2 regions of the Kluyvera ascorbata genome follow, and region 1 is predicted to be linked to the other one. Evidence: riboswitches for the same ligand, from Rfam matches in the RefSeq annotation. Region 1 holds a riboswitch; the other holds the start of a gene.
The links. A riboswitch is a leader RNA that binds a small molecule or an ion and turns the genes downstream of it on or off. The one in region 1 is predicted to bind cobalamin.
Positions count from the first base shown of each region.

Region 2: it holds a riboswitch for cobalamin, as region 1 does, so the genes downstream of both, btuB (TonB-dependent vitamin B12 receptor BtuB) here and MY052_RS04700 (cobyrinic acid a,c-diamide synthase CobB) in region 1, are expected to answer to the same signal.

Region 1 covers NZ_CP096201.1:980,432-984,126, forward strand. Annotated here, with positions in the region: gene MY052_RS04695 (GHMP family kinase ATP-binding protein) at 1-723, opposite strand, end outside; cobalamin riboswitch at 857-1,034, shown strand; gene MY052_RS04700 (cobyrinic acid a,c-diamide synthase CobB) at 1,131-2,504, shown strand; gene cbiB (adenosylcobinamide-phosphate synthase CbiB) at 2,501-3,460, shown strand; gene MY052_RS04710 (cobalt-precorrin-8 methylmutase) at 3,471-3,695, shown strand, end outside.
Region 2 covers NZ_CP096201.1:4,900,522-4,904,216, forward strand. Annotated here, with positions in the region: gene btuB (TonB-dependent vitamin B12 receptor BtuB) at 1-1,454, opposite strand, end outside; cobalamin riboswitch at 1,520-1,706, opposite strand; gene trmA (tRNA (uridine(54)-C5)-methyltransferase TrmA) at 1,821-2,921, shown strand; gene MY052_RS23435 (YijD family membrane protein) at 3,014-3,370, opposite strand; gene fabR (HTH-type transcriptional repressor FabR) at 3,386-3,695, opposite strand, start outside.

The DNA.
Region 1 (3,695 bases):
GCTGTGCGCGACGTTCAGACCGTATAACCCACAGCTTTCAACCAGCGTCAGCAGCGTGTCAAAGCCCGGCTTTGGCAGCAGCGTCTGGCTGGCGACGGCGCTGAGCGTCGCGGCTTCTCCCAGCAGGCTAGCGCTGTTGCTTTCGCAGGCCGTCTGTAGGTTTTCCCATGCTTGCGCCAGCGTGCTGGCGTGAGTCCTGAGCGCGGCTTCGCGGGGCTGGCGATGGTAGTCGGCGGTTCGCAGAACGCGCGGGCTTTCCAGCACCAGCAGATCAAACTCAGGTGCGGGCGCACAGGCAATCTGCGTGCGGGCATGAAGGTGGTCGAACAGCGTTAGCGAGCGGAACAGGGTGCTGTCCGTTGGCTCAAGGGAGACACAAAGCGCGGCGAGTTCAGATTCACTCAGTGAATGCCCCAAATGCATTGCGGTGGCGAGCGCCGTGGCGGCAAGGTCGGCGGTGCTGCTTGCCATCCCTTTGGCGATCGGCAGCGTCGAGTCCACTTCAATGCGCAGCGTCTTGCTCATCGCGAGGGGATAATCCCAGTGAGCCAGCAGCGTATCCACCATGCGGCGCGTAAGCGGGCGCTCATCAAGGCGCGGCGTTCCCCGACGGACTTCCACCGTGCTGTACCAGTCTATTGGGCAGGAGACCAGCTTTTCACTGCCTAGAATCCAGCCCTGAATCAGCTCTCCGCAGGAGCCTGGACAGCGCGCAACGCTCATGATTTCCCTTGCCTTGTGTTTCAAAATATCACTACCGTAAATAAATATACCGGTATTGTCACAGCGCAACGAAATCATTTTACCGGGGCGCTAGAGTAACCTGCTTTTATTTTATGTGGGCCATCGTGTCGGCATAAATCTGCAATCAACAGGTTTGGCATCGATAATATGCCAGGGAAGGAGGTGTAAATCCTCCGCAGCCCCCGCTGCTGTAATGCTGACGACCCCGTATTGACCACTGATCGACCGATCGGGAAGGCCGGGTGAGGATGACGCTGAGCCAGAAGACCTGCCTGTTGATTTATTTCAACAGCTTCGGTGGGAAGCGGGTTGCTTTGAGTCGCACAGTCTCCGGACTGGGCGTACGCACGGCTATACCCAAGTTCCACCCTGAATAGGGTCAGGGTATGGCAGCCAGACAGCATGCATTCGTTCTCGCCGGCACCGGTAGCGGCTGTGGTAAAACCACGGTAACGCTCGGCCTGCTGACGCTGCTTCAGCAGCGCGGCCTGCGGGTGCAGCCCTATAAAGTGGGGCCGGACTACCTCGATACCGGCTGGCATACCGCGCTGTGCGGCGTTGCCTCCCGCAACCTCGATGCATTCATGCTACCCACCGCCATCCTCAATGCGCTGTTCAGCGAACATATGCAGCAGGCCGATATCGCCGTCATTGAAGGCGTGATGGGCCTCTATGACGGCTACGGCACCGACCCTAACTATTGCAGCAGCGCCGCGATGGCCAAACAGCTAGGCTGCCCGGTGATTTTGCTGGTAGACGGTAAAGCGGTATCCACCTCCATTGCCGCCACGGTAATGGGCTTTCAGCACTTCGACCCGAGCCTCAATATCGCGGGCGTTATCGTTAACCGCGTCAACAGCGAGAGCCATTTCCAGCTACTGAAAAGCGCCATTGAATGCTACTGCGCGCTGCCTGTGCTGGGCTACGTGCCGCGCGCGGAAGGCGTGGCGCTGCCCGAACGCCATCTGGGGCTGGTGACCGCCAGTGAATCCGCGATTGATAAGCAACCGTGGCAGGATTTTGCGGCAACGCTTTCGCGCACGCTGGATATCGGCAGGTTACTGGAACTCACTGAACTTCATGCGCTGCCCGCCGGTCAGTGGCCGCAGGAACCGCTTTGCGGAGACGGGTTGACCCTGGCGCTCGCCGATGATGAAGCCTTCAACTTCTACTACCCGGACAATCTGGCACTGCTGGTGCGCGCTGGCGTGAAGATTGTGCGCTTTAGCCCGCTGCATGACGAGGCGCTCCCCGACTGCCAGATGATCTGGCTCGGCGGCGGTTACCCGGAACTGCACGCCCGTGCTCTCGCAGATAACCAGTCAATGCTGACGCAGCTACGCGCGGCGCACGAACGCGGCGTGGCGATTTACGCCGAATGCGGCGGCCTGATGTACCTTGGCACCACGCTGGAAGATAAGAACGGTGATACCTACGCGATGGCCGATATTCTGCCCGGCCACAGCAAAATGGGCTCCCGACTGACCCGCTTTGGCTACTGCGAAGCGCAGGCGCAGCAGCCAACGTTGCTCGCTTCCCCCGGCGAAGTGCTGCGCGGCCACGAATTCCACTACTCCGATTTTACCGCCCAGCTCCCCGCAGTGATGGCGTGTCGTAAAACCCGCGACGGCGCGGTGCTCCAGCAGTGGACCGGTGGCTGGCAGCGCGGGAATACCTTTGCCAGCTACCTGCACCTCCACTTTGCTCAGAACCCGTCGATGCTGAACCACTGGTTTGCCGCCGCAAGGAGCGCCCAATGACGCTGCTGGCCTGGTGCCTGGCCTGGGTGCTTGATTTCATCATCGGCGACCCGCACAGCTGGCCGCATCCGGTGCGCTGGATAGGCAACCTGATTAACGCCGTGCAGCGCGCGGTGCGCAGAGTGTGCCATTCCGACCTTGCGCTGCGTATTGGCGGCGGGGTGATGTGGCTGGCGGTCGTGGGGCTGACTTACGCCGTTGCCTGGGGCGTGTTGCACCTCGCCGCGAGCGTACACCCGTGGCTAGGTTTTGGCGTTGAAGTGTGGATGATTTTCACGGTGCTGGCCGGGCGCTGCCTGGCGCAGTCGGCGCAGGCGGTCGAACGTCCGCTGCGGGCAGGCGACCTTGCCGAAAGCCGTATCAAGCTATCGTGGATTGTCGGGCGCGATACCTCACAGCTACAGCCGGAACAAATCAACCGCGCGGTGGTAGAGACGGTGGCGGAAAACACCGTCGACGGCATTATCGCGCCGCTCTTCTTCCTGTTGCTCGGCGGTGCGCCGCTGGCGATGGCCTACAAAGCGGTGAACACCCTCGACTCGATGGTGGGCTACAAGCACGAAAAATACCGGGCAATTGGCATGGTCAGCGCACGTCTCGACGACGTGGCGAACTTCATTCCCGCTCGTCTGAGCTGGCTGCTGATTGGCCTTGCCGCCTTTATCTGCCGCGATAACGGCGCGCGCGCGCTGCGTATCGGCTGGCGCGACCGTAAAAACCACAGCAGCCCCAACTGCGCCTGGTCTGAAGCGACCGTCGCCGGCGCGCTGGGCATCCGTCTTGGCGGCCCTAACGACTATTTTGGCGAGCGGGTGAACAAGCCGTGGATTGGCGACGAGCATCGCCCGATTGCCATTGATGATATTTCCCGAACGATTCGACTGATGTGGGTCGCGTCAACGCTGGCCCTGCTGCTGTTTATGGCGGTCAGGTTCTGGCTTATCGGCGCGTCCTGAGGAGCACTGCATGAACTATATCCAGCAACCGCAAGCGATTGAGAGCAAAAGCTTCGAGATTATCAGCGAGATTATCGCGCAAACGCGCCCGGAGTATCGCTTCGCAAGCCCACTGCACGAAGCGATTATCAAACGGGTAATCCATACCACCGCCGACTTCGAGTGGCTGGATATTTTGTGGTTCTCGCCGGATGCATTAACCCGCCTGTGTGAGGCGCTAAGCCGCCCGTGCACG
Region 2 (3,695 bases), 1.1 Mb from region 1:
ATGTACTGGCTGTATTGGCTCGAGCTTTTATAATCAATCAGATTTTGAATTTCATAGTGGTATGTAGAGAGCCTCCAATCCAGCGGCCCCGTAATACCGTCAATTCCTGCTTCCCACTGTTTAGATTCTTCAGGCTTCAGATTCGGATTGGCAATGATGCCTCGGTTACTTCCATATGCATAACGCGTTGCACCATACTGCTGCCCCAAAGAAGGTGCCAGGAAGCCGGTACCATAAGAAAGCGTTGCGCGATAACCATCAACAAATTCCCAACCCGCTGCGGTTTGCCACGTTCCGTGCCAACCAAACTGCTCATCGTGGTCCTCACGGCCCGATGCCTCCAACGTAACGGAATCAATCTGCTGCTGCCCGGTCAGGTAAAGACCCGTCGTATCACGTTTATAGGCATCGGTTTTTGTCGTGCTGCCGGAAACCAGTTTTTCCTGCTTCCAGTCAACGCCACCGCTAATCGCCCCGTGCCCAACCTCAAGGTTGTTCCCCCACTGGATATAGCGCTGTTCCATATCATCCAGCGTGGCTTGGCCCGCATAGCGGCCGAGGTTATTCGTGTAGTTATAGTCTTTAAGATGCTGATAGTTAGCGATCAGTTGGGAGGAGTAGATGCCGGAGTTATAGCGCAGCCCCGTATCCCAGGATTGATTGTAGTTCTGAGCTTCGTCATTACCTTCGGGAGAACCATACATCGTATTCTGATCGTAATCGCTGTTAGCCGTGTACCCATAACCACGGAAGAAGCCCGAGAAGTTTTCATCAAACTTATGCTGCACGGCTCCCCAGAACAGTTTATTGCGATAGCCATCTCGGTCACTGTCGCCGCTGTAAGCCGAATCAGGGACAATATTAAACCCCTTGGTCGTCTGATAAGCGCCCGCCGCCGTTATCATCGTGTCGCCAAAGCGCTTATTCACCGCGCCGTCATAGGTCTGGTAACCATTTGAACCCACCCCGGCATTGATTTGTGCGCGTTCATCGTCACTCATGGTAATGATGTTAACTACACCGCCGATAGCACCCGATCCATAAACCGCAGAACGCGGGCCACGGATATACTCAATACGCTGCACCAGTGAGACCGGAATCTGTCCAATATCGACGCCGTTGGAAACACCTGGCCGCGCCATTGGGATCCCATCAATCAGCACCAGCACATGACGCGCTTCGGTGCCACGCACATATAGAGAAGAGCTATTTCCCATCCCGCCTGTCTGCGAAATATCGACTCCCGGCAGGCGACGCATCACATCATTCAGATCTTTGGACTGCCAGCGCTGAATATCATCACGAGTAACCACATCAGTAGGGGCCAGCACCGTATTTACCGGCTGTTGAAAACGGGTTCCCGTCACCACCATCGAGTCAGAATTGCTGTCTTGCGCCCAGCCGGAAAATGCCGTGACGGATAATGCCGTCATCAGCGAAGCTTTTTTAATCATTTTTAAAAGCATCCAAATAGAAAAGGGATGCCGCAGGTTTTATCAGTTGCTCGCGACGATAAAACCCCATGCGACGTTATCCGGCAGGTCTTCGGGCTTGGAGGCTATATAAAGAGGCGATGACTTCCCACGGCACGCCGCAGTGTCTGCATTAAATGCGCTCATCTCTTACCTTCCTAACCGCTGCGCGTCAGCCCCAGATTTACACTGGGTTCCCTTTTAACTCACAGGACCGGTACGGGGATGCTACATTTAGTTACATATAGATGTCCAGACTGCTATTTATGATTTTCACCTTCATCGGCGCTGGACATCCCCTGAACAAGCCCTACAATCCCCGCGTACTTTTATTATTCAGGATGCATCATGACCCCCGAACATCTCCCAACCGAACAGTACGACGCTCAGCTCGCCGAGAAAGTCACTCGCCTGCAAACGATGATGACGCCGTTTAGCGCTCCCGCGCCGGAGGTGTTTCGCTCGCCGGTCAGCCACTACCGTATGCGTGCGGAATTCCGCATCTGGCACGACGGCGATGACCTGTACCACATCATGTTCGACCAGCAGACCAAGAACCGCATCCGCGTAGACGCTTTCCCTGCGGCAAGCCAGCTCATCAACACCCTGATGACCGCCGTGCTCGACGGCGTTCGCGATAACCGCGCGCTGCGCCACAAGCTATTCCAGATTGACTACCTCACCACCCTGAGCAATCAGGCGGTGGTCTCGCTGCTGTACCATAAAAAGCTCGACGACGAGTGGCGCGAACAGGCCGAAGCGCTGCGTGACGCGCTGCGCACACAGGGGCTGAACGTGCACCTGATTGGCCGCGCAACCAAAACTAAAATCGCGCTGGATCAAGACTATATCGATGAGCGCCTGCCGGTTGCGGGCAAAGAGATGATCTATCGTCAGGTAGAGAACAGCTTCACCCAGCCGAACGCCGCGATGAACATTCAGATGCTGGAGTGGGCGCTGGATGCTACGCAGAATTCCAACGGCGACTTGCTGGAGCTGTACTGTGGCAACGGTAATTTTTCGCTGGCGCTGGCGCGCAACTTTAACCGCGTACTGGCGACCGAAATTGCCAAACCGTCCGTGGCGGCAGCGCAGTACAACATTGCGGCCAACCAGATAGATAACGTGCAGATTATCCGCATGGCGGCAGAAGAGTTTACTCAGGCGATGAACGGCGTGCGGGAATTTAACCGTCTGCAGGGCATTGATCTGAAAAGCTACCAATGCGAGACGATTTTCGTCGACCCACCGCGCAGCGGCCTGGACAGCGAAACCGAGAAGATGGTGCAGGCGTATCCGAACATTCTGTACATCTCCTGTAACCCAGAGACGCTGTGCCAGAACCTGGAAACGTTGAGCCAGACGCACAATATTTCACGCCTGGCGCTATTCGATCAGTTCCCGTATACCCATCATATGGAATGCGGTGTGCTGTTAACGAAGAAGTAAAACTGAACGTAGGCCGGATAAGCATCGCGCCATCCGGCAGTTTCTGAGCAGATTGCCGGATGGCGGCATACATGCCTTATCCGGCCTACAACTTACTGCTGTTCCTGCTTGCGGCTACGCATCTTCACGCCAATCCAGAAGACCATCGCCACCGACAGTACCGCCGGGAAGAAGTTAGAGCCGATGTCCGGGTACTCTGCGCGCACCACGGTGCTGTACAACAGCACGCCAAGAATAAAGCAGGCGGCCGCCAGGCCCGGTAACCCGACCGGCATTGTACGGTTCCGATAACGTTGATGCAGGCAGTACACCGTCAGCACCAGCGCAATAATTGGAAATATAGAGAAAGGTACGATGGAGCTGAACAGCGCCGCAAACGTCCCGTTGATCGATAAGCCAGCCAACAGCGCCAGCAGCAGCGTACCTTTATCTTGACCTGACTGTTTCATTGCTCGTCTACCACCTTATTCGGACTGATGTGTCATCTTCTCTTGTTCACGGCGATACCAGTAGTATGCGCCCTTGGAGATCATCCGTAACTGCAGCACCAGCCGCTCTTCCAGCTGTCGACGCTGCTCAAGGCCTACATCCAGAGCCTCCGCTCCCGCGCTAAATACGATAGTCACCATCGCCTCAGCCTGCGCTTCCGTAAAGGCTCGAGGCATATGGTTTTCGATTTCCAGATAGTCGGCAAGTTCCGCGATAAAATGCTGAATCTCGCGGGCGACCGCCGCGCGAAATGCCGCAGAGGTGCCTGAACGCTCGCGCAGCAGC